Regions from separate parts of the Streptomyces sp. NPDC002463 genome, predicted to be linked through region 2. Evidence: riboswitches for the same ligand, from Rfam matches in the RefSeq annotation. Region 2 holds a riboswitch; each other region holds the start of a gene.
What was found. A riboswitch is a leader RNA that binds a small molecule or an ion and turns the genes downstream of it on or off. The one in region 2 is predicted to bind cyclic di-AMP.
Positions count from the first base shown of each region.

Region 1: linked by a shared signal. The riboswitch ahead of ACFYX3_RS31085 (C40 family peptidase) and the one ahead of ACFYX3_RS33565 (M23 family metallopeptidase) in region 2 are both predicted to bind cyclic di-AMP.
Region 3: linked by a shared signal. The riboswitch ahead of ACFYX3_RS19680 (peptidoglycan DD-metalloendopeptidase family protein) and the one ahead of ACFYX3_RS33565 (M23 family metallopeptidase) in region 2 are both predicted to bind cyclic di-AMP.
Region 4: linked by a shared signal. The riboswitch ahead of ACFYX3_RS17410 (M23 family metallopeptidase) and the one ahead of ACFYX3_RS33565 (M23 family metallopeptidase) in region 2 are both predicted to bind cyclic di-AMP.

Region 1 is NZ_JBIARL010000018.1:61,509-68,820, forward strand. Features, by position in the region: gene bioD (dethiobiotin synthase) at 74-805, opposite strand; gene ACFYX3_RS31065 (adenosylmethionine--8-amino-7-oxononanoate transaminase) at 912-2,192, opposite strand; gene bioB (biotin synthase BioB) at 2,185-3,423, opposite strand; gene ACFYX3_RS31075 (8-amino-7-oxononanoate synthase) at 3,567-4,769, shown strand; gene ACFYX3_RS31080 (ATP-binding protein) at 4,940-5,377, shown strand; gene ACFYX3_RS31085 (C40 family peptidase) at 5,441-5,917, opposite strand; cyclic di-AMP (ydaO/yuaA leader) riboswitch at 5,920-6,042, opposite strand; gene ACFYX3_RS31090 (hypothetical protein) at 6,443-6,748, opposite strand; gene ACFYX3_RS31095 (ATP-dependent Clp protease proteolytic subunit) at 6,756-7,312, opposite strand, start outside.
Region 2 is NZ_JBIARL010000021.1:138,450-145,761, forward strand. Features, by position in the region: gene ACFYX3_RS33550 (DNA topoisomerase (ATP-hydrolyzing) subunit A) at 1-2,183, opposite strand, end outside; gene ACFYX3_RS33555 (M16 family metallopeptidase) at 2,365-3,720, shown strand; gene ACFYX3_RS33560 (M16 family metallopeptidase) at 3,717-5,114, shown strand; cyclic di-AMP (ydaO/yuaA leader) riboswitch at 5,313-5,476, shown strand; gene ACFYX3_RS33565 (M23 family metallopeptidase) at 5,489-6,259, shown strand; gene ACFYX3_RS33570 (GntR family transcriptional regulator) at 6,438-7,121, shown strand; partial or broken gene ACFYX3_RS33575 (hypothetical protein) at 7,096-7,312, opposite strand, start outside.
Region 3 is NZ_JBIARL010000009.1:145,580-152,891, forward strand. Features, by position in the region: gene ACFYX3_RS19665 (STM4012 family radical SAM protein) at 1-469, shown strand, start outside; gene ACFYX3_RS19670 (STM4011 family radical SAM protein) at 479-1,339, shown strand; gene ACFYX3_RS19675 (SGNH/GDSL hydrolase family protein) at 1,326-2,120, opposite strand; gene ACFYX3_RS19680 (peptidoglycan DD-metalloendopeptidase family protein) at 2,284-3,222, opposite strand; cyclic di-AMP (ydaO/yuaA leader) riboswitch at 3,227-3,415, opposite strand; gene ACFYX3_RS19685 (tyrosine-protein phosphatase) at 3,776-4,597, shown strand; gene ACFYX3_RS19690 (DUF6126 family protein) at 4,614-4,769, opposite strand; gene ACFYX3_RS19695 (helix-turn-helix domain-containing protein) at 4,788-5,417, opposite strand; gene ACFYX3_RS19700 (aspartate aminotransferase family protein) at 5,492-6,877, opposite strand; gene hpnH (adenosyl-hopene transferase HpnH) at 6,874-7,312, opposite strand, start outside.
Region 4 is NZ_JBIARL010000007.1:359,197-366,508, reverse strand. Features, by position in the region: gene ACFYX3_RS17420 (PrsW family intramembrane metalloprotease) at 1-583, shown strand, start outside; gene ACFYX3_RS17415 (aldo/keto reductase) at 642-1,589, opposite strand; gene ACFYX3_RS17410 (M23 family metallopeptidase) at 1,635-2,750, opposite strand; cyclic di-AMP (ydaO/yuaA leader) riboswitch at 2,762-2,908, opposite strand; gene ACFYX3_RS17405 (PP2C family protein-serine/threonine phosphatase) at 3,122-4,333, opposite strand; gene ACFYX3_RS17400 (MFS transporter) at 4,463-5,689, opposite strand; gene ACFYX3_RS17395 (PLP-dependent cysteine synthase family protein) at 5,686-6,708, opposite strand; gene ACFYX3_RS17390 (hypothetical protein) at 6,774-7,154, opposite strand; gene ACFYX3_RS17385 (MerR family transcriptional regulator) at 7,240-7,312, opposite strand, start outside.

The sequences.
Region 1 (7,312 bases), on a different contig from region 2:
GCCGTCCGTGTACGGAGACCGTGCTTTCCGCGTACGGAGACCGGTGCTGCCCGCGCGGTCTCCGCGCGTGCCCTCAGCTCGCGGAGAGCGGTGCCGCCTGCGCCTCGGTGAACGCCTGCGCGTCCCACGTGCCGCCGAGCTCCGGCCCCAGCCAGCCGCCCGCCGCCGCCCGGAACTCCGCCGGGTCCAGCGCCCCCGAACCCTCCGGTACGGCTCCGAGCAGCGGAGCGCCCGCCGCCTCCGGCAGGTCCGCGAGGTTGCAGCGCGCCGCGAGGTCCGGCGCGTCCGGCCAGCTGCCGACGACCACGCCGAGCTGCTCGATCCCGCGCGCCCGCAGCGCCTCGGCCGTCAGGGTCGTCGAGTTGAGCGTCCCCAGACCCGCCGGGACCACCACCAGGACCGGCGCGCCGAGCAGCGCGGCGGCGTCCGCGAGCGTGCCGCCTTCCTCGTCGAAGCGGACGAGCAGGCCGCCCGCGCCCTCCACGAGCACCAGGTCGTGCTCCTCGGCCAGCTTCCGGGCCGCTTCGGCGACCTCCCCGGGCCCGACCGGGGCGAGCCCGGCCCGCCGGGCGGCCGTGCCCGGGGCCAGCGGCTCCGGGAAACGGCCCAGTTCGGCGGAGGCCGTGGCGCCGGAGAGGCGTACGACCTCGTCCGCGTCGCCCTGCTCGTCCGGGGCGAGGCCGGTCTGGGCCGGCTTCAGGACGGCTACGGAGCGGCCGGCGGCCGTGGCCACGGCGGCGAGGGCTGCCGTGACGATGGTCTTGCCGATCTCCGTGCCGGTGCCGGTGACGACGATGATGCCCATGGGGCGTCCTTTCTTGTTCGGTGCGGGGCCGGTGGGCTGGGGTGGCGGGAGCCTCTGGCGCCGGCAGGGGCGCCGTTCCGCGTGCCCGCCACTGCCCACAACGGCGTCAGCCGGCTGCAGCCGCCGCCCGTACCGCCGCGCAGATCCGGGCGAGGTCCTGCTCGTCCGTCACGTACGGCGGCATCGTGTAGATCAGGTCTCGGAACGGGCGGAGCCAGACGCCCTCGCGGACTGCCGCGCGGGTCGCCGCCGTCATGTCGACCTCGTGGTCGAGCTGGACGACGCCGATCGCGCCGAGCACCCGTACGTCGCGGACGCCCGGGAGGTCGGCTGCCGGGGCGAGGCCCTCTCGGAGGCCCGACTCGATGCGCTTGACCTCGGCCTGCCACTCCTGGGAGAGCAGCAGGTCGATCGAGGCGACGGCGACCGCCGCCGCCAGCGGGTTGCCCATGAAGGTCGGCCCGTGTGCCAGGACCGGGACCTCGCCGCGCGAGATCCCGTCGGCGACGCGGCTCGTGCAGAGCGTCGCCGCCATCGACAGGTAGCCGCCGGTCAGCGCCTTGCCCACGCACATCACGTCGGGGGAGACCCCGGCCTGGTCCGCGGCGAACAGCGTGCCCGTACGCCCGAACCCGGTCGCGATCTCGTCGAACACCAGCAGCACGTCGTGCGCGTCGCAGGCCTCGCGCAGCACCCGCAGGTACGCCGGGTCGTGGAAGCGCATGCCGCCCGCGCCCTGCACGACCGGTTCCACGATCACCGCCGCCAGCGCGTGCGCGTGCTCGGCGATCCGGGCCCGCAGCAGCTCCGCGTACGACTCCTCGTACGCGGCCGGCGGCGCGTCCACGAACACCTGCCGCTGGAGCACCCCCGACCACAGCTCGTGCATCCCGCCCTCGGGATCGCACACGGACATCGGCTGCCAGGTGTCCCCGTGGTAGCCGCCGCGCCAGGTGAGGAGCCGCTGCTTCTCGGGGCGGCCCAGGGAACGCCAGTACTGCAGGCACATCTTGGCCGCGACCTCGACGGAGACCGAGCCCGAGTCGCTGAGGAAGACGTGCCGGAGCGGTTCGGGGGTGATCTCGACCAGCCGGGTGGCGAGCCGGACGGCGGGCTCGTGGGTGAGCCCGCCGAACATGACGTGGCTCATCTTCTCCAGCTGGCCGCGCGCCGCCTCGTTGAGCACGGGGTGGTTGTAGCCGTGGACCGCCGACCACCACGAGGACATGCCGTCGACCAACTCGCTCTGGCCCTCGACGGGTTCGGCGAGCCGGAGGCGCACCCCGGACGCGGACGCGACGACCAGCGGCTCCGCACGGCCCGGCATGGGGCCGTACGGATGCCAGACGTGCGCCCGGTCCAGGGCGAGGAGCTCGTCGTTACGCATTCGGCGCGAGGTCCGTGCCGGCGCCCCGGCGGCGCACGGCCACCAGATCGGTGCGGGCCTCGTTCGCACGGGCCTCCTCGGCCGCCGGCGCCGCGTGTCCGCCGCAGGGGCCGCAGCCGCCGGCCTCCTCCGCGTGACCACCGCAGCCCGTGCCCTCCGCGGAGGCCTCCGAACCGCAGCCCGCCGAGGCCTTGGAGCCGCAGCCGCCCGCCGCCGCGAGCGCGTCCGCGCGGTGCTTCGGCAGCGTGGTCGTGCCCGCGCCCTCCACCTCGAAGCCCGCGTCCGCGATCATGTCCAGGTCGGCCTGGCCGGCCTGGCCCTCGCTGGTCAGGTAGTCGCCGAGGAAGATCGAGTTCGCGATGTTCAGCGCCAGCGGCTGCATCGAGCGCAGGTGCACCTCGCGGCCGCCGGCGATCCGCACCTCGACGTCGGGGCAGACGAACCGGACCATCGCGAGGATCCGCAGGCAGCGCTGCGGGGTGAGGTTCCACTCCTTGGCGAGCGGGGTGCCCTCGAACGGGATCAGGAAGTTGACCGGCACCGAGTCCGAGTCGAGCTCACGCAGCGCGTAGACGACGTCGACGAGGTCCTCGTCGCTCTCGCCCATGCCCGCGATCAGACCGGAGCAGGCCGACAGACCGGCGGCGTGCGCCTTCTGCACGGTGTCCACGCGGTCCGCGTAGGTGTGGGTCTTGGTGATGTCCCCGTACGTCGCCTCGGACGTGTTCAGGTTGTGGTTGTACGCGTCGGCGCCGGCCTCCCGCAGCCGCTCCGCCTGGCCGTCGGAGAGCAGACCGAGGCAGGCGCACACCTCGACGCCCTCGTTCTGCTCCTTGATCGCCTCGATCGTCTTGCCGACGCGCTCCACGTCCCGGTCCGTCGGGCCGCGGCCGCTGGCCACCAGGCAGACCCGCTTGGCGCCGCCGGCGACACCCGCCGCCGCGGCCTGCGAGGCCTCGTCCGGCTTCAGCCAGGTGTACTTGAGGATCTCGGCCTTCGAGCCGAGCCGCTGCGAGCAGTACGAGCAGTCCTCGGGACAGAGACCGGACTTCAGGTTGACCAGGTAGTTCAGCTTCACCCGGCGCCCGAACCACTGACGGCGCACCTTGCCGGCCGCCGCCACCACCTCGAGCAGTTCGTCGTCGGAGGTCGCCAGCACGGCGAGCGCTTCTTCACGGGTCGGCAGCTCGCGCCGCAGCCCCTTCTCCACCAGCGTGTTCAGGAGGTCCATAACCGCAGATCCTTGCCTACCGCCCGCCCCCTGGCCAAGGAGGATCCGAACAAACGCCCCCGATCGAGGTGTGTGGATGACCACATCCCGACCTCGGCATCCTGCGGTTAGGGTCTGTGCGCTGCCTACAAAAGGATCGCCGCATGCCACAGGCCGAGGACGCACGCGCCGCGGGCGCCGACGACGCACGGGCCGCGGGCCCGCGCCGTACCGCCTTCGACTGGACCGACGCGGAGGCGCGCCGCCGGGCCGAGGCCGGTCTCGTCCGGACGTTGCGGCCCCGGGCGGCCGAGTCGGACGTCCTGGACCTGGCGAGCAACGACTACCTCGGCCTCACCCGCCGCGCCGAGGTCACCGAGGCGGCGGCCGAGGCGGCCAGGCGCTGGGGCGCCGGCTCCACCGGCTCGCGGCTCGTCACCGGCACCACCCGGCTGCACACCCGCCTGGAGCGCGAACTCGCCGACTTCTGCGGTTTCGAGGCGGCCCTCGTCTTCTCCTCCGGCTACACCGCGAACCTCGCGGCGCTCACCGCGCTCTCCGGCCGGGACTCCCTGATCGTCTCCGACGCCTCCAACCACGCCTCGATCGTCGACGGCTGCCGCCTGGCGCGCGCTGAGACCGCGGTCGTCCCGCACACCGACGCCGAGGCCGTCGCCAAGACCCTGGACGCCCATCCGGGGCGCCGGGCACTCGTCGTCAGCGACTCCGTCTTCTCCGTCGACGGCGACAAGGCCCCGCTCCCCGGGCTCGCCGACGCCTGCCGCGCGCACGGCGCCGGGCTCGTCGTCGACGACGCCCACGGCTTCGGCGTCCTCGGCGACGGCGGCCGGGGCGCGCTGCACGAGGCCGGGCTCGCGGGCGACGAGGACGTCGTCGCCACCCTCACCCTCTCGAAGTCCCTCGGCAGCCAGGGCGGCGCCGTCCTCGGCCCGGCGCGGGTGATCGAGCACCTGGTGAACGCCGCCCGCACCTTCATCTTCGACACCGGGCTCGCCCCCGCCGCCGCGGGCGGCGCGCTCGCGAGCCTGCGGCTGATCGCGGCCGAACCAGGCCTCGCCGAGCGGGCCCGTACCGTCGCCACCACCCTGCACCGGCTGCTCACGGACGCCGGGCTGACCTCGGCCCGTCCCGACGCGGCCGTCGTCTCGGTCCACGCCCCCTCCCCGGAGGCGGCGCTGCGCTGGGCGGCGGACTGCCGCGAACAGGGCCTGGCGGTCGGCTGCTTCCGTCCCCCGTCCGTCCCCGACGGCATCTCGCGGCTGCGGCTCACGGCGCGGGCCGATCTGACGGACGCGGAGATCGCGCACGCGGTGGAGACGATCCTGCGGACCGCGCCGGCGGTCTGACGTCCCGTCGGGAGTCCCAAGCGCGGTCCCGGGCAGCAGAGTTCACCGCTTCGGGCGACAGATGGGGACATATCTTGGTGGAACGCCTGCCGGGGCGGCACGATCGGTGGGACTCTGACGCGAAGCGCGATCCGGGGCAGAAGCCCCGGCGGGAAAGGGACAGCGTCGCCATGGCAGACCATCAGGAAGCATCCGTCACTCTGCCGAGCGATCCCGCGTCGGTCCCCACCGCCCGGCGGTTCGTCGCGGAGGTCCTCGACGGGTGGGGCCTCGACGGTGCCGACGACCTGGCGGACGCGATCCGCCTGATGATCTCGGAGCTGGCCACCAACGCCGTCCTGCACACCTTCGGGCAGTCGCCCACGTTCACGGTCGACGTCCGCCTGGAGCGCGAGGAGCGCCTCCACATCGGCGTCACCGACAGCCACCCGCGCTGGCCCCGCCGTCTTCCGGCGGCGGTCCAGCAGGACAACGGCCGGGGCATGGTCATCATCCGCTCCCTGGCGGCGGAGGCGGGCGGCCGTCTGTCGGTCACCCCGACGGAGGAGGGCGGGAAGACGGTCTGGATCTCCCTCCCGTGGGCCTCCACGGCGGCCTCGTACGCGTAGACCCGGCGCAGGGGTGCGGCGGCGCCACCGCACCCCTGGGGCGGGCTCAGTGCCCGGCGGGCGTCATCGGACGCGGCCGTAGTAGACCCTCGACGTCCAGATCGGGTCGAGCTTCACCCAGGATCCCGTCTTGGGCGAGTGCCAGATCTTGCCGCTGCCGGCGTAGATGCCCACGTGGTAGACGCTCCCGCCGGAGTGGAAGAAGACCAGGTCCCCCTTCTGTCTGCTGGACGCGGAGATGTGCCGGGTGTTGTTGTACTGCTGCTGCGCGGTGCGGGGCAGCCACTTGCCCGCCTGCTTGTACGCGTAGAGCGTCAGACCGGAGCAGTCGAACCGGGTGGGTCCCGCGCTCCCGTACCGGTACGGGGCTCCCTTCTTGGACGCGGCGACGCTCAGTGCCTTGTTCGCGTAGGTGGTCGCCGCCTGGGCCTCGGACGCCGCACCCGGTGCGAGCATCGTGCCGCCGACGGCGGCGAGGGTGAGAGCCGTGACGGCTCCGGCCCGGGACAGCAGGGACGGGACGTGCATCTGCGCAGTCATGCGCAACCCTTCGTCAGCCGCCTGCGAAGGATGACCTGTCGGGTTCGGGCTGGCGAAGATGCCCGGCCGCGGCTGCGGCTTCACCCCAAGGGACGGTCCCGCTGCGGAAACAGCGCGTACGTCCCGTACTGCCTGGGTCCTCCACTCCTGCCGATCCACTCCTGTCGACCAGACGTCCGGGACAGCGGCAGGACTCGGCGTCCGCCCGGACCGCCCCGCCTCGGATGGCGGGGGCTTGTCGTCGACAGGGATCTTGACCCACACCCAGGGCGAAATCCGAGCTGAAACGGCGATATGTGAGGCTCCTCACGACTGATCCATTCGGGTGGACAGGGTGCTTTCGCGATCACCGGAGGTTTGGCCTACGAGCCCCGTACCAGGGGCGGAACGCCCCATTCCGCCAGATGCGTACACCTGTTGCGCAACTCACCCGACCCATATGTCGACTCGTCGACTACGCCGAACGGGGGAGCGATTCTGCGGTGCGTGTCGGCCGTACGGACCTCGACACGACATGCCGGAATGTCAACTCGCCCGTGCGTGGGGGACGGTGACGCGGTCGGTGCGGCGCTCTCCGTCCAACACCCGCAGGGCGCGCGCCAGTGTGTCCGCGTGCACCTCGCTCTCGCCCCGCATATGCATGAGCGTCAGGGCCTCGCGCAGCGCCTCCGCGCGCCCCACCAGGGCCTGTGCCGCCCGTAGTGCCCCATAGGTATGCGTACCTCTGGATGGGTTGATCTTCCCAAGGAGGTCGACGACTTCGAGGTAGGCGTCGATCAACTCGCCCTCGGCCCGCGTCAGCGCGGGCAGCGGCGGCAGCTCGGGTACCACGGCCGGCTCACCGCGCCGCACCGGCGTCGCGCCGGTTCGTGATCACGTGGTCCACCAGCCCGTACGCGACGGCCGCCGGCGCGTCCAGGACGGTGAGGCGGTCGATGTCGGCGTCGATCCGGTCCCGGCTCTGCCCGGTGTACTCGGTGAGCATCCCGGCCGTCAGGGCGCGCAGCCGGAGCAGCTCGCGCGCGTGGATGTCGAGGTCGCTCGGCTGTCCCTGGAGGGGTTCGTCCATGGCCGGCTGGCGGAGGGTGACCCGGGCGCCGGGGAGGACGAGCCGCTTGCCGGGGGTGCCGGCGGCGAGCAGGACGGCGGCGGTGGAGGCGGCCTGCCCGAGGCAGGTGGTCTCCACGTCGCAGGAGAGCGTCCGCATCGTGTCGTGGATCGCGGTCATGGCGCTGATAGAGCCGCCGGGGGAGTTGATGTAGAGCGCGATGTCCTGACCGGGGGCCGCGTAGTCGAGGTGCAGGAACTGGGCGATGACGTCGTTGGCCGAGGTCTCGTCGATCGGGGTGCCGAGGAAGACGATCCGGGACTCGAGGAGCTTCGAGTACGGGTCGA
Region 2 (7,312 bases):
GAGCCCGCCACGGTGAAGACGACGGCGTCCGACGCCGGGTCGACGGCGGTGAACGAGATGACCTCGGCGCCCGCGGTGAGCTTGATGCCCGCCATGCCGCCCGCCGGGCGGCCCTGGGGCCGTACCTGCGAGGCCTGGTAGCGCAGCAGCTGGGCGTCGGAGGTGATGAAGACGAGGTCCTCCTCGCCCGTCCGCAGCTCCGTCGCGCCGACGATCCGGTCACCGTCCTTGAGGGTGATGACCTCCAGCTCGTCCTTGTTCGCCGGGTAGTCCGGCACCACGCGCTTCACGACGCCCTGCAGCGTGCCGAGGGCGAGGCCCGGCGAGGACTCCTCGAGGGTGGTCAGGCAGACCACCGTCTCGTCCGCCTCCAGGGAGAGGAACTCGGAGAGCGGCGCGCCGCCCGCGAGGTTCGGGGCGGTCGCGGTGTCCGGCAGCTGCGGAAGGTCGATCACCGCGATCCGCAGCAGCCGGCCGGCCGAGGTCACCGCGCCGACGTCACCGCGCTGGGTGGCGGCGACCGCCGAGACGATCGCGTCGTGCTTGGCGCGCTTGCCGTCCGTCACGGGCGGGAGGTGCTCGGTCACCGTGCGGGCCAGCAGGCCCGTCGAGGAGAGCAGCACCCGGCACGGGTCGTCCGCGACCTCGAGGGACACGGCGGCGACGGGCGCGCCCGCCGACTCCAGGAGGACCGTCCGCCGGTCCGTGGCGAACTTCTTGGCGACGGCGGCCAGCTCCGCCGAGACCAGCTTGCGCAGCTCCGCGTCGGAGTCGAGGATCCCGGTCAGCTCGTCGATCTCGCCGTTGAGGCGGTCGCGCTCGCTCTCCAGTTCAAGGCGGTCGAACTTGGTGAGGCGGCGCAGCGGGGTGTCCAGGATGTACTGCGTCTGGATCTCGCTCAGCGAGAAGCGCTCCATCAGGCGCTCCTTGGCCTGGGCGGAGTTCTCGCTCTCGCGGATGAGCCGGATGACCTCGTCGATGTCGAGGAGCGCGACGAGGAGGCCCTCGACCAGGTGGAGCCGGTCGCGCTTCTTGGTGCGGCGGAACTCGGAGCGGCGCCGGACCACCTCGAAGCGGTGGTCGAGGTAGACCTCGAGGAGCTCCTTGAGGCCGAGGGTGAGCGGCTGTCCGTCGACCAGCGCCACGTTGTTGATGCCGAAGGACTCCTCCATCGGCGTCAGCTTGTAGAGCTGCTCCAGGACCGCCTCGGGCACGAAGCCGTTCTTGATCTCGATGACCAGGCGGAGGCCGTGGCTGCGGTCGGTGAGGTCCTTGACGTCCGCGATGCCCTGGAGCTTCTTGGAGCCGACCAGGTCCTTGATCTTGGAGACGACCTTCTCGGGGCCGACCGTGAAGGGCAGCTCGGTCACGACGATGCCCTTGCGGCGGGCCGTGACGGTCTCCACGGTCGCGGTGGCGCGGATCTTGAAGGAGCCGCGGCCCGACGCGTACGCGTCCTTGATGCCGGAGAGGCCGACGATCCGGCCGCCGGTCGGCAGGTCGGGGCCGGGCACGAAGCGCATCAGCGCCTCGAGGTCGGCGTTGGGGTAGCGGATCAGGTGGCGGGCGGCCGCGACGACCTCGCCCAGGTTGTGCGGGGGCATGTTCGTCGCCATGCCGACCGCGATTCCGGACGCGCCGTTGACCAGCAGGTTCGGGTAGGCCGCGGGGAGCGCGACCGGCTCCTGCTCCTGGCCGTCGTAGTTCGGCCCGAAGTCGACCGTGTCCTCGTCGATGGACTCGGTCATGAGCAGCGCGGCCGGGGCCATCCGCGACTCGGTGTACCGCATGGCGGCCGGCGGGTCGTCGTTGCCCAGGGAGCCGAAGTTGCCGTGGCCGTCGACGAGGGGGAGGCGCATGGAGAAGGGCTGGGCCATGCGGACCATCGCGTCGTAGATCGACGCGTCGCCGTGCGGGTGGAGCTTGCCCATCACCTCGCCGACGACACGGGCGCACTTGACGAAGCCGCGCTCGGGTCGCAGCCCCATCTCGTTCATCTGGAACACGATGCGGCGCTGGACGGGCTTCATGCCGTCGCGGGCGTCGGGGAGGGCGCGCGAGTAGATCACCGAGTACGCGTACTCGAGGAAGGAGCCCTGCATCTCGTCGACGACGTCGATGTCGAGGATTCGCTCCTCGAACGCGTCGTCCGGCGGCGGTGTCTTCGTGCTGCGGCGGGCCATCGCGGCTGCGGCTCCTTCACCAACAAGGTTGATCTGACGCGGACCATTGTGGACCGTGCCACCGACAACGCCGACCGCGACCCGGAAGAGGGACATCACGAAGGTCCGGGAACTTCGCCAGGTGTCGGCGCGCTTGCATACAGTGGCAGGACTTTTTCACATCGCGATCGAAGGGACGTACATGCCCATGGGTCACACGGCCACGGCCGAGGCCGGCTCCGGCGGCCTGACAGCGACCGAGCACCGGTTGGCGAACGGCCTGCGCGTGGTGCTCTCCGAGGACCACCTGACCCCGGTCGCCGCGGTCTGCCTCTGGTACGACGTCGGCTCGCGCCACGAGGTCAGGGGCCGCACGGGCCTCGCCCACCTCTTCGAGCACCTGATGTTCCAGGGCTCGAAGCAGGTGCACGGCAACGGCCACTTCGAGCTGGTGCAGGGCGCCGGAGGCTCGCTCAACGGCACGACGAGCTTCGAGCGCACCAACTACTTCGAGACCATGCCCGCGCACCAGCTGGAGCTCGCGCTCTGGCTGGAGGCCGACCGCATGGGCTCGCTGCTCGCCGCCCTGGACGACGAGTCCATGGAGAACCAGCGCGACGTCGTCAAGAACGAGCGCCGCCAGCGCTACGACAACGTGCCGTACGGCACGGCCTTCGAGCGGCTGACCGCCCTCGCCTACCCGGAGGGCCACCCGTACCACCACACGCCGATCGGCTCCATGGCCGACCTGGACGCGGCCACCCTGGAGGACGCGCGGAACTTCTTCCGCACGTACTACGCCCCGAACAACGCGGTGCTGTCGGTCGTCGGCGACATCGACCCGGCGCAGACGCTCGCCTGGGTCGAGAAGTACTTCGGCTCCATCCCCGCCCACGACGGCAAGCCCGAGCCGCGCTCCGGCGACCTGCCCGAGGTCATCGGCGAGCAGCTGCGCGAGGTCGTCGAGGAGGAGGTCCCGGCCCGTGCGCTGATGGCCGCCTACCGCCTGCCGCACGACGGCACGCGCGCGTGTGACGCCGCCGACCTGGCCCTGACGGTCCTGGGCGGCGGGGAGTCCTCCCGGCTGCACAACCGCCTGGTCCGCCGTGACCGTACGGCGGTCGCCGCCGGCTTCGGCCTGCTGCGGCTCGCCGGGGCGCCCTCGCTGGGCTGGCTGGACGTCAAGACCTCCGGGGGCGTCGAGGTCCCGCAGATCGAGGCCGCCGTCGACGAGGAGCTCGCCCGGTTCGCCGCCGAGGGCCCCACGCCCGAGGAGATGGAGCGCGCGCAGGCCCAGTTGGAGCGCGAGTGGCTGGACCGGCTCGGCACGGTCGCGGGCCGCGCCGACGAACTGTGCCGGTTCGCCGTGCTGTTCGGCGACCCGCAGCTCGCGCTGACCGCCGTCGACCGCGTTCTGGAGATCACCGCCGACGAGGTGCGCGAGGTCGCCGCGGCCAAGCTGCGCCCCGACAACCGCGCGGTGCTCGTCTACGAGCCCCTGGCGACCGAGCAGAGCGACAACGCCGACGGCGATGACGAAGAGGGAGCGGACCAGTGACCGACGCCGCCGTGTCTTTGACGAGCATGGACTTCCACCCGCAGCCCCAGCCGGGCGCCGCGAAGCCGTGGGCCTTCCCGGCCCCGGACCGCGGCACGCTGGACAACGGCCTGACCGTGCTCACCAGCCACCGCCCCGGCCAGCAGGTCGTCGCCGTGGAGATCTTCCTGCCGGCGCCGCTGGACGCCGAGCCCGCCGGTCTCGACGGTGTCGCGACCATCATGGCCCGCGCGCTCTCCGAGGGCACCGACCAGCACAGCGCCGAGGAGTTCGCGGCCGAGCTGGAGCGCTGCGGCGCCACGCTCGACGCGCACGCCGACCACCCGGGCGTACGGGTCTCCCTGGAGGTCCCGGTCTCCCGGCTGCCCAAGGCGCTCGGGCTGCTCTCCGAGGCCCTCATCGCCCCGGCGTTCCTGGACACCGAGATCGAGCGCCTGGTGCGCAACCGTCTCGACGAGATCCCGCACGAGACGGCCAACCCGGGGCGCCGCGCCGCCAAGCAGCTCTCCAAGGAGCTGTTCCCGGCCGAGTCCCGGATGTCCCGGCCGCGCCAGGGCACCGAGGAGACCGTCGCCGCGATCGACGCCGCCGCCGTCCGCGCCTTCTTCGAGGCGTACGTCCGGCCCGGCACGGCCACCGCCGTGGTCGTCGGTGACCTGACCGGCGTCGACCTGGAGAAGGTCCTCGCCGAGACGCTGGGCGCCTGGACCGGTGAACCGGCCGAGCCGCTCCCGATGCCGCCGATCACCGCCGACGACACCGGACGGGTCGTCATCGTGGACCGTCCCGGCGCCGTTCAGACGCAGCTGCTGATCGGCCGGGTCGGCCCCGACCGGCACGACAGCGTCTGGCCGGCCCAGGTCCTCGGCACGTACTGCCTCGGCGGCACCCTGACCTCGCGTCTGGACCGGGTCCTGCGCGAGGAGAAGGGCTACACGTACGGCGTGCGGGCCTTCGGCCAGGTGCTCCGCTCGGACGCCGAGGGGAACGGCGCGTCGATGCTCGCCATCAGCGGCTCCGTCGACACTCCCAACACGGGTCCGGCGCTCGACGACCTGTGGAAGGTGCTGCGCACCCTCGCCGCCGAGGGCCTCACGGACGCCGAGCGGGAGACGGCCGTGCAGAACCTGGTGGGGGTGGCGCCCCTCAAGTACGAGACGGCGGCCTCCGTCGCAGGGACGCTCGCCGACCAGGTGGAGCAGCACCTCCCGGACGACTTCCAGGCCCAGTTGTACGCGCGGCTGGCCGAGACCGGCACCGTCGAGGCGACGGCCGCCGTGGTCAGCGCCTTCCCGGTGGACCGGCTCGTCACCGTGCTCGTCGGCGACGCGTCGCAGATCGCGGAGCCGGTGCGTGCGCTCGGCATCGGTGAAGTGACCGTCGTGACGGGCTGATTCCGGTTCCGAGACGCCAACGAGAGGACCCCGACGGCATAGTTCGTCGGGGTCCTCCGCTTTGTCCGTATTGCGGTCAAGGTGATCGTTTGCCCTGTGGCATGTCTTACAAAAGGCGTGTCCGGTTGGTGATTGAAAGACGATCCGCATAGCGTCGGTGCGGCTGTTCGTCAGTGCACGTGCCGCAACCGCGGCATCGGACAGTCATCGCCGAGTCCCCGTCAGGCGCGAGCCTGGGGAGCCGGGGACCCGCATCGTCCCTGGGGTGAATCGGGCGCCTTCGTCTCGTACGGAGGGGCTCGTAGGAGACCTTCCTGCTCCGAACCCGTCAGCTAACCCGGTAGGCGAGAAGGAAGGAAAGGATCAGCCTCTACATGGCGTTCACCCGTGCCACCGGGAAGCATCGTGGTCCGAGCCGGATGGCGCGCCGCAGCGTGGGCATCGCCGGCGTCGCGACGCTCGCCACCACCGGCGTCATCGGAACCCTCGCCTCCCCGGCACTCGCCGCCGACACGGACGACCGCTCCGTCGAGGACACCGGCCTCACCCAGGTGATCACCGAGGACTCCCTCGTCGACCCGATCAACGCCCAGGCCACCGCCCAGGAGCAGGAGGCCGTCGAGGCCATCGCCGAGGCGAAGGCCAAGGCCGAGGCGAAGCGCAAGGCGGAGGCCCGCGCCAAGGAGATCCGGCTGGAGCGCGAGCGCGCCGCCCGCGAGGCCGAGCGCCGCCGCCTCGCCTCCTTCCAGGCCCCCGTCGCCGGCTCGTACGTCTCCACCGGCTACAAGACCGGCGGCTCGCTCTGGTCCTCCGGCCACCACTCCGGCATCGACTTCCACGCCGCCTACGGCACCCGGGTCGTCTCCGTCGGCTCCGGCACCGTCGTCGAGGCCGGCTGGGGCGGCGCGTACGGCAACAACATCGTGATCCGGATGAACGACGGCACGTACACCCAGTACGGGCACCTCTCCTCCATCGGGGTCTACGTCGGCCAGACCGTCGAGCCGGGCCAGCAGATAGGCGTCTCCGGCTCCTCCGGGAACTCGACCGGCCCGCACCTCCACTTCGAGGCGCGCACCAGCCCCGAGTACGGCTCGGACATCAACCCGATCACGTACCTCCGCGCCCGCGGCGTGAACGTCTGACCCGCACCGCGTCTCAAAAGCCCCGGCTCGTACTGAGCCGGGGCTTTTCGCTGTCCAAAAGACTTCCATGGATTACGCCGGGGCATCGGAAATTCCGGCGGGCTGCAATAGAGTCGACGATCGGCGCAGAACAGGCGCCGCTGGAATTGTCTCGCGCGCACCAAGGCGGAGGTCGGACATGCGCATTCCCGCGCACTCGGTATGCACGGCGATCCGGGACGACATCGTCTCCGGCGTGTACGAGCGGGGCGGTCGGCTGACCGAGGAGCAGCTCGCCCGCCGGTACGGGGTCTCCCGGGTCCCGGTCCGCGAGGCGCTGCGCACCCTGGAGTCCGAGGGCTTCGTCGTCACCCGCCGCCACGCGGGCGCCCACGTCGCCGAGCCGACCGAGCAGGAGGCCGCCGACCTGCTCGACATGCGGGCGCTGCTCGAACCGCTGGGGGCCGCACGGGCCGCGCAGCGGCGCACCGAGGCGCACCTCAAGGTGCTGCGCGGCCTGGTCAGGCTGGGGCAGGAGCGGGCCAGGCGAGATCAGGGCGAGGATCTGCGCTCGCTCGGCGGCTGGTTCCACGAGACGCTCGCGCAGGCCTCCGGGAGCCCCGCTCTGACGGCGCTGCTCACTCAACTGAGGCAGAAGATCGCCTGGACGTACGTCGTGGAGCAGCCCGCCCAGCCGGTCGAGGCCTGGGCCGAGCACGGCGCGATCGTGGACGCCGTGGCGCGCGGGGACGCCGAGCGGGCGCGGGCGCTGACCGCGCTCCACGCGGAACGCTCGATGCCGCTGCACCGGCTCAAAAGTCCGGAGCGGGGTCGTGTGAGGGTTTCGCAACATGCCGTCAACACGGCGAGCGCCCGAAATTAACAGCCGCGCCGTATACAAAGAACAGGAATTCGGTGCGGGATTTGTGCTGCCCGAAAAAGGTCCTGATAATGCGCATGGCCGTGGCCGCCCGGAATACGGCGGCCCCCGCCCAGCGGGGTGGGGGGGGCCTGAGTGAGACGGTGGCCGGCAGCCCGGCCAGGCCCTCGGCGACCCGCATCGCCAGGCGGGCG
Region 3 (7,312 bases), on a different contig from region 2:
CGCGGGCCCTGCCGGTCTGGACGACTACGCCTGCCAGACGGACGGCATGATCGGCCTGGGCTGCGGTGCCCGCTCGTACACCTCGGACCTGCACTACTCCTTCGACTACGCCGTCGACATGCGGGAGATCCGCTCGATCATCGACGCGTACACGGAGACCGGGGACTTCTCCCGCGCCGAGGTGGGCCGGGCGGTGGACGGGGACGAGGCGCGTCGCCGTCATCTCCTCCAGTCGCTGCTCCAGGCCGAGGGCATGCCGGTCGCCGGGTACGAGGAGCGGTTCGGGTCCTCGCCGTTCGCGGACTTCGGCCCGGAGCTCGCCCGGTTCGAGGAGTACGGCTGGATCGCGGACGCCCCGGCGGGGCTGCTGCGGCTGTCGCCCGAGGGGCTCGCCCACTCCGACGGGCTCGGCCCCGAGCTCTTCTCTTCCGCCGTGCGGGCCGCGATGGCCGCGTACGAGGCGAAGTAGGCGGCGGCCGTGGATCTCACCCTGCTCTACCGGGGCCCGCTGTCCTCCTGCGACTTCGACTGCCCGTACTGCCCCTTCGCCAAGCGCCGGGACAGCCGGGAGCAGCTGCGCGCGGACCGGGCGGCGCTCGAACGGTTCACCGGCTGGGCCGCCGAGCAGACCGGTGACCGGCTGCGGATCCTGTTCACCCCGTGGGGCGAGGGGCTCGTCCGCTCCTGGTACCGGCGGGCGCTGGTCGAGCTGTCCCGGCTGCCGCACGTGGAGCGGGTGGCGATCCAGACCAATCTGAGCTGCCGCACGGAGTGGCTGGCGGAGGCGGACCCCGACGTCGTGGCCCTCTGGTGCACGTACCACCCGGGGCAGACTCCGTACGAGCGGTTCCTCGCGAAAGCCCACGATCTGGCCGGTCGGGGGATCCGGTACAGCGTCGGGGTGGTCGGTCTGCCCGAGCACCGGGAGCACGCCGTCCGGCTGCGGGCCGCGCTGCCGCCCCACGTCTACCTCTGGGTGAACGCGGCGGAGGGGCACACGTACACCGACGCGGAGGCCGAGGGCTGGACGGAGCTCGATCCGCTCTTCCCGTACAGCCGGCATCCGCACCGGTCGGCGGGGCTGCCCTGCCGCACCGGCGCGTCGGTGGTCTCGGTGGACGGCGAGGGGACGGTGCGGCGCTGCCACTTCGTCAAGGCCGGGCTCGGGAACCTGTACGACGGCTCGTACCGCGCCGCGCTGCGTCCCCGCGCCTGCCCCCTCGCCGTCTGCGACTGCCACATCGGCTACGTCCATCTGGAGACGCTGCCGCTGTACGACGTGTTCGCCGGCGGGGTCCTGGAGCGGATCCCCGCCGTGCCCCTGGCTACAGGGGCATGAGGTCGGGGCGCTTCGCCTCGACGTGGTCGCCGGAGCTCTCGCCGCGCAGCCGGCGCCCGATCCACGGCACCAGGTACTCCCTGGCCCAGTGGATGTCGTCCTTGCGGACCTCGAGAGTGCCGCGCGGCGGGACCGGCGGCCAGGCCTGGTCCGGGTCGGCGGGCACGGGCATGCCGAGGACCTGGGCGGCGCGCAGGGCGACGCGGGTGTGTCCCTCGGGCGAGAGGTGCAGCCGGTCGTCGTCCCAGGCGCGCCGGTCCTGGACGGACTTCAGCGACCACAGGTCGAGGACCGGGCAGCCGTAGCGGTCCGCGATGGCCCGGACGTGCCCGTTGTACGTGGCGATCTTGCCGCGCAGGTGCTTGAGCAGGGTCACGTCGCGGGTGTCGAAGCCGGTGGTCACCATGACGGTGCCGACGGCGGAGCTCAGGTCGGCGACGGCGCGCTCGAAGCGCTCGGCCACGTCGTCGGGGTCCGTCCCGGGGCGGATGATGTCGTTGCCGCCCGCGCAGAAGGTCACCAGGTCGGGGGCGAGTTCCTTCGCCCGCGGGACCTGTTCCGCCACGATCTGGTCGAGAAGGCGCCCCCGTACGGCGAGATTGGCGTACCGGAAGTCGTCGTGCTCCGGCAGCTGGTCGGCGAGCAGCACCGCGAAGCGGTCCGCCCAGCCGACGTACGTCCCGTCGGGCCCGGGGTCTCCGACGCCCTCGGTGAAGCTGTCACCGATCGCCGCGTACGACCCGAATGCGTTCTTGTCTGTTGATCTCGAATCGTCTGCCACGGGAGCACATCCTTCCTCCTCGGATGTGACCTACGCGACCGTAAGGAGGGGTTGACGCAGGGTGACATATGCCACCGATAAAGATTCCACCAAACCGGAATACGCCGGATGCCCGGCACGGGTGTGCCGGGCATCCGGATGACGAACCGCTGACGACGACGCGTCAGATGTTCACGCCGTGCTGGCGCAGGGCGGCCAGCGGGTCGATGTCGGAGCCGTACTCCGGCCCGGTGCGCATCTCGAAGTGCAGGTGCGGGCCGGTGACGTTGCCGGTCGCGCCGGAGAGGCCGATCTCCTGGCCGCCGGTGACGGTCTGGCCGGCGGAGACGGAGATCGAGGAGAGGTGGGCGTACTGCGAGAAGGTGCCGTCGGCGTGCTGGATGACGACCTGGTTGCCGTACGCGCCGCCGTCGCCGGCGGAGTAGACGGTGCCGGGGCCGACCGCGTGGACGGTGGTGCCGGTGGAGGCGATGAAGTCGACACCGGTGTGGTAGCCGGAGGACCACATGGAGCCGGCCTGGTGGTACGGGGTCGACATGGCGGCACCGGCGATCGGGGCGACCCAGCCGGAGGAGGAGGTCGTGCCGGCCGACGAGGACGGCGCGGAGGACGCCGAGGCGGTCGCGGGGGCGGCCGGGGCCGAGGTGCGCTCGCTGCTGCGCGAGGCGCGCTGGGTGTCGCCGTTCTTGCCGGAGGTCTGCCGGTCGTGGTGCGCGGCCTTGGCGGTGCTCTTCGCGCCGAGGGTGAGCTTCATGCCGGGCAGGATCAGCGAGGGGTCCTCGCCGACGACCTGGCGGTTGTCCTTGTAGAGCTTCTGCCAGCCGCCCGCCAGGTGGTGCTCGGCGGCGATCTTCGACAGGTAGTCGCCGCGGACGACGGAGTACGTCTTCGGCGCGGCCTTCGCGGTGGCGGGCGCGGCCTCGACGGCGGCGGCCTTCACCTGGGCGACGGCCTGCGCGGGAGCGGCGGCCGGGGTGGCGGCGTGGGCGCCGGTGGCTCCGAGGAGCGGGAGGGCGACGACGGCGCCGCCGGTGCCGGCGGCGGCGAGGCCACGGGTCAGACGGTTGGACTTGGTGCGGCGGTGCTTACCCTTCGCGGGCATGGCGAATTCCTCTCCGGCGCCTGCGAGGTGAGCTGTCGGGTTCGGACTGGAGATGTCCGGCCGCGTGCATACGCGACTTCACCCCGAGCCGTCCTTCTTCGAAGGGATCGGCGACTTACCTGGGTCCCCCGCTCCTGCCTTCTACCGGTGAGTGCGGATTCCGGTCGGTGGCAGGATTCGGCGGTCCGTCCGGAGTGAGCGCGACGCTAGACGAGTGGGGTCGGCGTGAACAAGCCGCAGTTTTCCGGCACTCCGGGATTTCTTGATTTCCGGGCGGAATTCCGGTCACCCTCCGTCGATGACGGCCCCTCGATCTCCTTTTCGCGGGGGGTATTTGGAAAAGACGATCAGGCACGGTCCGTCACGGTTATGACGCTGCTCACGCGCGGATCCCCATCTCCCCTGCAACCAGGGCGGGTTACCTCTTAGTTCTCAATACGGACAGATCGCCCATTCCCGTCCGAGGGGGTGCGCCTCCGGGCCCCACCCGAGATGATCGCCCCAGGAACCGATCCACCGGACACAGGGTCCGATCTACAGAACAGGAGCAGCCGTGACGCAGCAGCTGCCGCAGGTCCCGCCCGCCGAAGCCGACGAGCCCGAGCTGGCGGAGGTCCGCAACTTCCGGGACGTGGGCGGCCTGCCGACGACGGACGGGCGCGCCGTCCACCCCGGGCGCCTCTTCCGCAGCGGCCACCTCGCCCACGCGACGGAGGACGACGCCGCCTTCCTCGCCTCACTCGGCCTGCACACCGTCTTCGACTTCCGCAACGAGTCGGACCGCAGGGTCGAGGGCGCGGACGTCGACCTGCCCGGCGTGCGGAACGTGAACATACCCCTCAACGACCCGGCCGACGGCAAGGAGTTCTGGCTCCTCGTGCGCGACGGCGAGATCGCGCAGCTGCGGGAGATCCTCGGCGACGGCAAGGCGGCCGCCCGGATGACCGATTCGTACCGGAAGATGGTGGTCGAGCGGACCTCGGAGCACAGCCGGATCCTGCACTCCATGGCGGAGGAGAGCGTCCCGGCCCTCATGCACTGCGCGGCCGGAAAGGACCGGGCCGGGCTCGCCATCGCGATCACCCTGCTCGCGGTCGGGGTCGAGCGCGGGGCGATCGAGGCCGACTACGTGAAGTCGAACGACCCGCACCGCCGCTACAAGGTGCGCCGCAGCTCCACCTCCCCGGACGCGATGTCGCCCGAGGTGATGGAGCTGCTGAGCCCGCTGTTCGATGCGCGGGTGGAGTACCTGCGGGCCGCCTTCGAGACGATCGAGGCGACCTGGGGCTCGGTGGACGCCTACCTCACGGAGGGCCTGAAGCTCGCCCCGGAGACCCGCGAGCGCCTGCGGGAGCGCCTCCTGACGGAGGCGTGAGGCCCGCCCGCGCGCCCTACTGGTTCTGCGCGCCGAGCGTGAAGAGCAGGTAGAGGAAGCCGGCGAAGAGGTGGCCTGCGATCAGATAGGCGAAGAGGCGGAGCACGAGCCCCTTGGGGAACTTGCCTTCACCGCGCTCCTCGCCGGTGACCGGTACGGACTTCTCGGACATGTCGGTCCTTTCTGGATGTCAGCGCCGATGCGGGGTCCCGTCGCCGAGGCACAGCTCGGCGACGGGGCTCTGCATCAGGGTGTGGACGAAGAGCAGCTCGGCCCCGCCGGACGTGGCGGCACCGATGCGGTGCGGGGTCAGCGAGTCGAAGTGCGCGCTGTCCCCGGGGTCGAGGACGTGGACGGCGTCGCCGAGCGCGAGCCGGACCCGCCCCTCCAGGACGTGGATCCACTCCTCGCCGGGGTGGACCCGCACGATGTCGGCCCGGGTGGCGTAGGGCACGTGCACCCGCAGGCACTGGAGGGCGCGGCCGGCGCCGCCCGCCTGGCGGTAGATCCAGCCGTCGGCCTCGACGGGCTCGGAGCGGTCGGCCCGGACGACGGGGTCGCGCTCGGGGGGCGTCTCGCCCAGGAGCTCGGAGACCGTCGTACCGTAGATACGGGACAGGGCGAGGAGCATCGGCAGCGAGGGCTGCCGGTTCCCCGTCTCCAGGCGCGAGAGGTGGGCCGGGGAGAGACCGGCCCGCTGGGCGGCGGCCTCCAGGGTGAGCCCCCGGCGGCGGCGCAGGGCCCGCAGCTGCGGGGCGACGTCCGGCAGGACGTCGGTGACGGCGGGGTCCGGGGAGGTGTCCCCGGGGACGTGGTCCATGCGTCCATTCCGCCAGGCTCGTGCCTCTGAGGCAAGTTTCTTGCCTCAGAGGCAAAACCGGCGTCGTGAATCGGTCAGCGCTGTGCGACCGCCTGCTTGACCAGCGTCTTCCCGAAGTCCCACATCAGCCCGCCGCCGCCGTGGGCGTCGTCCATGACCGCGGTGAAGGCGGTCACGAACCGGTCCACGTCCGCCTCGTCGATGATCAGCGGCGGGATCAGCTTGATCACCTCCAGATGGTCACCGGAGACCTGGGTGAGGATCCTGTGCCGCTGGAGCAGCGGGACGACGACCATCTGGGCGAAGAGGCCCTTGCGGGCCGCCTGGAGCATCGTCCAGCGCCCGCGCAGTCCGAGCGAGGACGGCCGGCCGAACTCGATCCCGATCATCAGGCCGCGCCCGCGGATCTCGTGCAGCAGCTCGTACCGCGGCACGAGCTCCTTCAGGCGGCCGGAGAGCAGGTCGCCGATCCGGCGGGCGTGCGCGACGGTGTCCTCGTCCTCCATGACCGCGAGGACGGCGAGCCCGGCGGCCATGGCCTGCGCGTTCGATCCGAAGCTCGCCGAGTGGACCAGGACCCGGTCCATCGACGAGTAGACCTTCTTGAAGATCCAGTCCTTGCCGAGGGTGGCGCCGACCGGCACGTAGCCGCCGGAGAGCGCCTTGGCGACGCAGACCAGGTCCGGCTCGACGCCCTCCTCGTGCTGGTAGGCGTAGAAGTCGCCGGTCCTGCCGAGGCCCGTCTGGACCTCGTCCGCGATGAGCAGCGCGCCGTGCCGGTGCAGGAGGTCCTGGGCGGCCCGGAGGAAGCCCGGCGGCGCCTCGTGGACGCCCTTGCCCTGGATGGGCTCGACGACGAAGGCGGCCACGTCGCCGCGGCGCAGCTCCCGCTCCAGGGCGTCGAGGTCGCCGAGGGCGATCGCGGTGTCCGGCAGGAGCGGGTCGAAGCCCTCCCGGAAGCCCTGCTCGCCGTTGACGGAGAGGGAGCCGGTGGTGAGCCCGTGGAAGGCGTGGTGGCAGTAGAGGACCCTCGGCCGCCCGGTGGCGTACCGGGCGAACTTGAGGGCGGTCTCGACCGCCTCGGTGCCGCTGTTGCCGAAGAAGACCCGGTCGAGGTGCGGACTGTGGGCGAGGAGCCTCTCGGCGAGGAGGCCCGGCAGCGGCTGGCAGTCGAAGCGGGTGAGGTCGGCGAGCTGGGCGTCCAGGACGTCGTGGAGGGCCTTGCGGACGACGGGGTGGTGCCGTCCGAGGCCCATCACGCCGAAGCCGGCGAGCATGTCGAGGTGGTCGACGCCGTCGGCGTCCCAGAAGTGGGCGCCCTCGGCCCGCTCGTAGACCTTGTCGAAGCCGATGGTGTGCAGCATGCGGGGCAGCTGGTGGTTGAGGTACCGGGCGTGCAGCTCGTACCGCTCCGCGCCGCGCTCGGAGAGCAGCGCCCGCAGGTCGAACCCGCCGGTCATGACGTGGTGTTCCCGGAGACCGTCTCCCGGACCGCGCGCAGGGACTCCTTGAGGGAGCCCATGGTGGCGAGGACGGCGGTGGGCTCGTAGCCGCAGTGCGCCATGCAGTTGGCGCAGCGCGGGTCCTTGCCGCGGCCGTACTTGTCCCAGTCGGTGTCCTCGACGAGTTCGCGGTACGTGGGGACGTATCCGTCGCTCATCAGATAGCAGGGGCGCTGCCAGCCGAAGAGGGAGTAGTTGGGAATGGCCCAGGCGGTGCAGGGGAAGTCCGCCTTTCCTTCCAGGAAGTCCAGGAAGAGCGGCGAGTGGTTGAGCCGCCAGCGGCGCCTGTTCCCGCCGGCGAAGGCCTTCCGGAAGAGTTCGCGGGTCTGCTCGACGCCGAGGAAGTGCTCCTGGTCGGGGGCCTTCTCGTAGGCGTAGGCGGGCGAGATCATC
Region 4 (7,312 bases), on a different contig from region 2:
CGCCGCCCTCGCGCCGCCCGGGAAGCGGCTGCGCCGGGTGCTGCTGCCGCTGGCCGGGCTGCTGCTCGCGATGAGCCTGCACTCCGCCTGGAACGGCTCGGCGACCTTCGGCGGCCCGCTGGCCTTCTACCTGGTGTACGGGGCGCTGATGGTTCCGGCGTTCGGCCTGCTGACCTGGCTGGCGGTGTGGAGCCGGCAGCGCGAGCTGCGCACGATATCCGGGGAGCTCCCGGCGTACGCGGCGGCCGGCTGGCTCGCGCCGACCGAGCCGCTCGCGCTGTCCTCGATGCGGGCCCGGCAGATGGCCCGCGCGTTCGCCGCCCGGACGTACGGCCCGCCGGCCGCGCGGGCGGTCGGCGAGTACGAGTCCTTCGCGACGACCCTCGCGTTCCTGCGGGACCGGGCCCGGCGCGGCACGGCCGGCCCCGATTTCCCGGCCCGGGAGCAGGAGCTCCTCCACCACCTGTGGCAGCGCCGCGCGGTGGCCTCCCCGGCGCTGACGTACGCGGCCCGGGCGACGGGCCGGGCCTGGGCGCCGCCTCAGTATCTGGACTACGACGGCTACAACCCGTACCGGAGCTAGGGCCTGTCTTTCGGATCAGGCCGGATCAGGGAGCGGGGCCTGATCCGAAAGACAGGCCCTAGATCGCCGAGGCCTCCGTGAGGAGGGTCAGCTCGGCCTCCGTCAGCGTCAGGTCCGCCGCCGCGACGAGGGCCGGGAGCTGTTCGACCGTGCGGGCCGAGGCGATCGGCGCGGCGACGGTCGGCCGGGCGGCGAGCCAGGCGAGGGCGACGGTGGCGAGCTCGGTCTCGTGCGCCGCGGCGACCGTGTCGAGTGCGGAGAGCACGGCCTGGCCCCGCTCGGTCTCGGCGAGCTCGGCGGCGCGGTGGGCGCGGGCGCTGTCGACGGTCCTGCCGGGGCGGTACTTGCCGGTGAGGAAGCCGGCGGCGAGCCCGTAGTACGGGACGGCGGAGAGCCCGGCCTTCTCGACGGTCTCCAGGAGCGGGCCCTCGTAGGTGTCGCGGGAGACCAGGTTGTAGTGCGGCTGGAGGGCGACGTACCGGGTGAGGCCCTCGGCCTCGGCGAAGTCGAGGGAGGCCCGCAGTCGCTCCGGGGAGATGTTGGAAGCGGCGACCGCGCGCACCTTGCCGTCCTTCACCAGCTGGTCGAGGGCGGTGACGATCTCCTCGACCGGGACGGACTCGTCGTCGAAGTGCGTGTAGTAGAGGTCGATGTGGTCGGTGCCGAGGCGGCGCAGCGACTCCTCCGCGGCGGCCTTGATCGTGGGGGCGGAGAGGCCCTTGAAGCGGGGGTGGGCGCCCGCCTTGGTGGCGACGACGATGGCGGAGCGGTTGCCCCGGGAGGCCATCCAGCGGCCGATGACGGTCTCGGACTCGCCGCCCTCGTTGCCCTCGGCCCAGGCGGAGTAGACGTCGGCGGAGTCGACGAAGTTGCCGCCGGCGGCGGCGTAGGCGTCGAGGACGGCGAAGGACTCCGCCTCGTCGGCGGTCCAGCCGAAGACGTTGCCGCCCAGGGCCACGGGGAAGACGTGCAGGTCGGAGGAGCCCAGCGGGCGGAGAGAGGTCATGTCGAATCAACCGCTCCCGTCGCCGGGCCTATTCCGTGCGGGTGCTCAGGGGTTGATGCCCTTGGACTGGAGCCAGGCCATCGGGTCGATGCCGTCGCCGCCGGGGGTGTGGACCTCCATGTGGAGGTGGGGGCCGGTGACGTTGCCGGTGGCGCCGACGCGGCCGATGGTCTCGCCGGTGGACACGGTCTGGCCGGCGCTGACCGTCATGGACGACATGTGGCAGTACCAGACCTCGGTGCCGTCCTCCATCTCCAGGACGACGCGGTAGCCGTAGGAGCCGGACCAGCCCGCCGACTTCACGGTCGCACCGTGGACCGCCTTGAGCGGGGTGCCCGTGGGGGCGGCGAAGTCGAGACCGGTGTGGTAGCCGGAGGACCACATCGAGCCGGACTGCATGTAGGTGGCGGTGAGGGTGTACGAGGAGACCGGCAGCGAGTAGCCGGCGGCGAGCTTGGCGAGGCGCTCGGCCTCGGCCGCCGCTTCCGCCTTCGCCTTGGCCTCGGCCTCGGCCTTCGCCTTGGCTTCCGCCTCGGCCTTCGCCTTCGCGTCGGCGGCGGCCTTCTCCGCAGCCGCCTCCTTGGCCACGGCCTCCGCGGCGGCCTTCTCGGCGGCCGCCTTCTCCGCCGCGGCCTTCTCGGCGGCGTCGGCGGAGGCCTGCTGCTGCTCGGCCTGCTGGAGGATGCGGGCGCGCAGGGCCTCGCCCGCGGCGGGCATGGCGGCGGTGGTCTGCTCGGCCTGTCCGGTCGCCTGGTCGTCCGCGGTGGTGTACGTGGCGGCGGTGAGCGGGTTCGGGTTGGCGCGGTCCGCGCTGACCGGCGCGCTGTCCTCGCCGGGGAGGAGGTCGCCGACGCCGGGGAGGTCGTGCGGGTCCGGCAGGTTCAGGTCCGGGAGGTCCGGCAGCGATATGGCGACCGGGGGCTTCTCCTGCGCGGTGGCGAGGCCGCCCGCGCCGACGGCCGCGATGACGCCGACGCCGAGGACGGTGGAGGAACGGGCGAAGTTGGAGCGCTGCTTGACGACCCGGTGCCGGCCGCCGGAGCGGCTCTCGGCGCGGAGGGAGCCCTCGGTGGGGTTCCACTCGGTGTCGGGGGCGGAGGGACCAGCACCGCCACCGAAAGCGTCGAAGGGGGCTTCGGGTGCGGGGGTGTTGGACGCCACGGGGGCGCGCTCCTTTCCTTCCTTCTCGCCTACCGGGTTAGCTGACGGGTTCGGAGCAGGAAGGTCTCCTACGGGCCCCTCCGTACGGGACGAAGGCGTCCGATTCACCCCAAGTGGTGGTTCCCCGGTTCCTTTTCAGGATTCGGCGCGTGCGCACGGTGCCGCCTCTTGCGACGGCTGGGACGACCGCGCTGCGTTATCGAACGTTAATAGACAGGGGGTCCCGATTCCAAGCCCGTCCCTCTTGATCATTCATTGAATTGAGGGAGTATCACCCGAGTTGACCCCCCTTCAGCAAGGCGTAAGAGGCGGATGGGGAAACATGCACGATCTGACGTTATGTCAATTGTTATCGCAGTGACACCCCTCGACTACGCCCGGTGACCGGGCCCGCCCGGCGGCACCACCGGCATCGTCCGCCGCCGCTCGGGCTGCCCCGTCGCGGGGCGGCTCACCGCGAGCAGCGCCATGTCGTCCGTCGCCCCGCCGCCCGTGTGGAGCCGTACGTCGTCCACGAGCGCGTCGAGCAGCTCCTCGGGCCCCGGGAAGATCCGCCCGGCGAGCCGAGCCGCCGGATCGTAGAAGACGCCCCGCGCGTCCCGCGCCTCCGAGAGGCCGTCCGTGTAGAAGAGGAGCGTCGCACCCGCCGGGAACGGCCGCGCCTCGGCCCGGTCCGGCCACGCCGCCAGGTCGCCCATGCCGAGCGGCAGCGCCGCCTCGCCCGGCTCCAGGATGTCGAGCCGCCCGTCCGCGTACAGCATCAGCGGCGGCGGATGGCCACGGTTGACGACCCGTACGAAACCGTCGAAGGTCCCGCTCCCGTCGCCGCGCGGGATCTCGGCGAGCACGGCCGTGGTGAACCCCTCGAAGGCGTCGAGTCCGTGCCGGCGGGTGCCCTCCCGGGCGAGTGCACGTTCGAGTCGCCGCGCCACGCCCTCCAGGCTCCGCTCCTGCTCGGCCGCCTCCCGGAAGGCGCCGATGACGACGGCGACGGCCTCGACCGCGTCCAGCCCCTTGCCCCGGACGTCCCCGACGACGAGCCGCACCCCGTGCGGGGTGTCCTGGACGGCGAACAGGTCGCCGCCGATGAACGCGTCGGCCTGCGCCGCCTCGTACCGCGCCGCGCACTGCAGCCCGCCGATCCGCTCGTCGGGCGTCGGCAGCACCGCCTTCTGCGCGGTCTCCGCGATGACCCGCGCCGAGGCGAGCCGCTCACCGCTGCGGCGCACGACCCGGTTGATGAGGAGGGCGAGCGCGGAGACGGTGACGACGGTCAGGGTCTCGGTGAGGGCCGCGACCTCGTCGACGGTGCCGTTGTAGGCGTGCAGCCCCACCGAGGCGAGGACGGCGGCGATCCCGGTGAGCAGGGTCGTCAGCTGGGAGAAGAAGGGGGCGGCGACCAGGGGGGCGGCGGAGAAGAGCGGCGCCGCCGTGTACTCGGGCGGTGTCGCCAGGTCGAAGACGACACCGCCCGCGATGATCAGCGGGGGCAGCGCGCGGATGAACCGCCGGGCACCGCTGTAATCGGGCCGGCCCTCACCGCCCCGCCGCCCTCCGCCCGCCGCTCCTCGGGGGTGCCCCACCTGTGCTCTCCTGCCCGGATCCGACCGGCGCGCGGTCCGCACCGCACCCTCCCAGGGTGGCCGCCGCCGCCCGGGGCGGCGACTCCCACGGGGCCGATAGGCGTACGGGCGGGGCACCCCGGGCAGACGTCAGCCGCCCGTGGTGCTCTCCGCGAGCCGTCCGCCCCGGGCGAGCAGCGCCATCGCCGCCGCGCACCCCAGGCCCACCGCGCACAGCGCGAGCCACGGGACCGCCGACCAGCCGGTGACGTCGAGGAGCGCACCCGTCCCCAGGTTCCCCAGGGTGATCCCGATCCCGCACACCGTGTTGTAGAGCCCGTAGTGGGTGGCGACCCAGCGTCCCCGGGACAGGGCGACGACGGTGTCCATCTCGTACGGGTAGAGCACCGCGTTCGCGACGGCCAGGACCGCCGCGCACAGCAGCAGCCCCACCAGGCCGCGCCCCAGGGCGGCCGGCACGAGGAACGCCCCGCCCATGAGCGCGAGCCCGAGGACGAGACACCGCTCGCGGCTGAGCCGGCGCCGGGTCCAGGCCGTGATCCGCAGCTGCCCGGCGAGCGCGACGAGCGCCGAGACCACGAACAGTGCGGTCGTCACCCCCGTACCGCCCGCCGCGAGCGGCAGCGCCAGATAGACCTGGAAGGACAGCACGTACGAACCGGTCATGGCGAGCGAGAAGAGCCAGAACGTCCGGTGGGCGAGCACCGTGCGGAACTGCCCCCGCTCCCCCTTCTCGGCCGGCGCGGACACGGCCCGTACGGGCATGTACCGGAGCTGTACGAGGGTCAGGCCGGCGAACAGCACCGCCGCGACCACGCACGTCAGCCGGAACGACACCCCCGTCAGGGCCACCCCGACGAGCGGCCCGAGCAGGATGCCCGCCTGGTAGTACGCGTTGAACAGCGCGAAGGCCTCCACCCGGCGCTCCTCCCCCGCCTCCGCCGCGAGACAGGCCCGCACGGCCGGGTTGAAGAGCGCGCCCGCGAGGCCCGTCGCGAGCGAGGCGGCGATCAGCATCGGCAGCGACTGCGCGAAGGCGAGCGCCCCGAAGCCGACCGTCCGCAGCGCGCAGCCGGCGACGATGAGCGGCTTGAAGCCGAGCCGGTCGGCGAGCGCCCCGCCGACGAGGAACATGCCCTGCTGGGACAGGTTCCGCGCGCCGAGGACGAGCCCGACGGCCCAGGCCGCCATGCCGAGCCCGTCCGCGAGGTGCGCGGCCAGGTACGGCATGAGCATGTAGAAGCCGAGGTTGATGGTGAGCTGGTTGAGGAAGAGCAGCCGTACGGCCGGGTCGAAGGTGCGGCTCTGCCTCCAGATGCCGCCCCGGCCCTTCGCGGGCGCGGTCGTCGTCGTCACCGGACACGCTCCAGGACCCGGCGGGTCCAGCCGCTGACCGAGTCGTCGGAGACGTACGCGGCGGGGTCCTCCCGTACGGGTCCGTCGAGCAGCCCGTGCGCCGCGCAGAACTCGTCGTTGAAGACGGTGTCGAAGTACCGCTGCGGCCCGTCCGGGAAGACGGCCGCGATCCGGGTCCCGCGCGGCCGTGTGCGGGCCAGCCAGCCGGCGACGAGCGCGACCGCGCCGACGCTCCAGCCGCCGGTGGCGAACTGCCGCGAGGCCAGCCGGCGGGCCGCCCGGACCGCCTCCGCCGGGCCCACCCAGTGCACCTCGTCGAAGGCCCCGTGGTCGACGTTCCCCGGGTGGATGGAGGAGCCGAGGCCGCGCATCAGGCGCTCGCCCGCCGGGAGGCCGAAGACGGTGGAGTTCACGGAGTCCACGCCGACCAGTTCGAGGGCCGGGCTGGAGGTGGCGCGCAGCGCCCGGGAGATCCCGGCCGAGTGACCGCCGGTGCCGACCGCGCAGACGAGGACGTCGATCCGGTCGAGCTGCGCGGACAGCTCGGCGGCGAGGCCCGTGTACGCGGCGGGGTTGTCGGGGTTCCCGTACTGGTTGGGCCACCAGGCCCCGTCGAGGTCGGCGAGCAGCTCGGCGACCCGGTCCATCCGGGCCTGCTGCCAGCCGCCCTGCGGGCTGGGCTCGGGGACGACGTGGACGCGGGCGCCGTGGGCGACGAGCATCCGCTCGACGATCGGTTCGAGGCCGGGGTCGGTGACGACGTGCACGGGATGGCCGTGGAGCACGCCCGCGAGGGCGAGGCCGAGACCGAGGGTCCCGGAGGTCGACTCGACGATCGGGGCGCCGGGCCGCAGCTCACCGCGGCGGCGGGCCTGCTCGACCATGTAGAGGGCGGCGCGGTCCTTGATGCCGCCGAAGTTGAAGCCTTCGAGCTTGGCCCAGTAGCCGTCGTCCGTCCACAGGACGGGGGTGTTGCCGACGGTCTGCCCGTCGACGGAGAGCGTCAGTGGTGCGGTCATGGGGGGGGTACGTCCTCGGGTCGGTACGCGAAAGGGAACCTGGTCACGCGAGTGCGGGACCCGACTCAGTTCCGGTCCACTCCGAGGGCGATCAGCAGCCTGCCCGGCTCGGGGCCGGGGCCCGCCCGGTTCCGTACGCAGCGCGCGCGGGGGTCGGTGCGGAGGTCCGCTTCGTACGGCAGGACCGCGGCTCCGCCGGCGCCGGGTGCGGTGAGCGGGGAGGCGGCGGTCTGCGCGGGGAGGTGGGCGTCGAAGGTCCAGGCGTCCCCGGAGCGCTCGCAGCCGTGCGGGAGCGCGGGGGCGGAGACGGTCGTGACGGTGCCGGAGGTCGGCAGGACGTGGCCGTGGGAGCCGTGGCAGACGCTCACGATGAGGGCGAGGAGCGCGAGCAGGACGAGCACGGCGGGCGCCCGCCGGCTCATCTCCGTCACACTCCGGTCACTCATGGTGCGCGTGAGACTACGGTGGGGTGCGGCACACCTCCAAAGAGGCGGGCACGGTTTTGGCCACCGTTTACTTCAGACAGGCCCCTCAGAGGTTCCGCTCCGCGTAGACCTTCATCGCGTCCCGGACGAGAAGCGCGGTGCCCTCGCCGTGCCGGTCG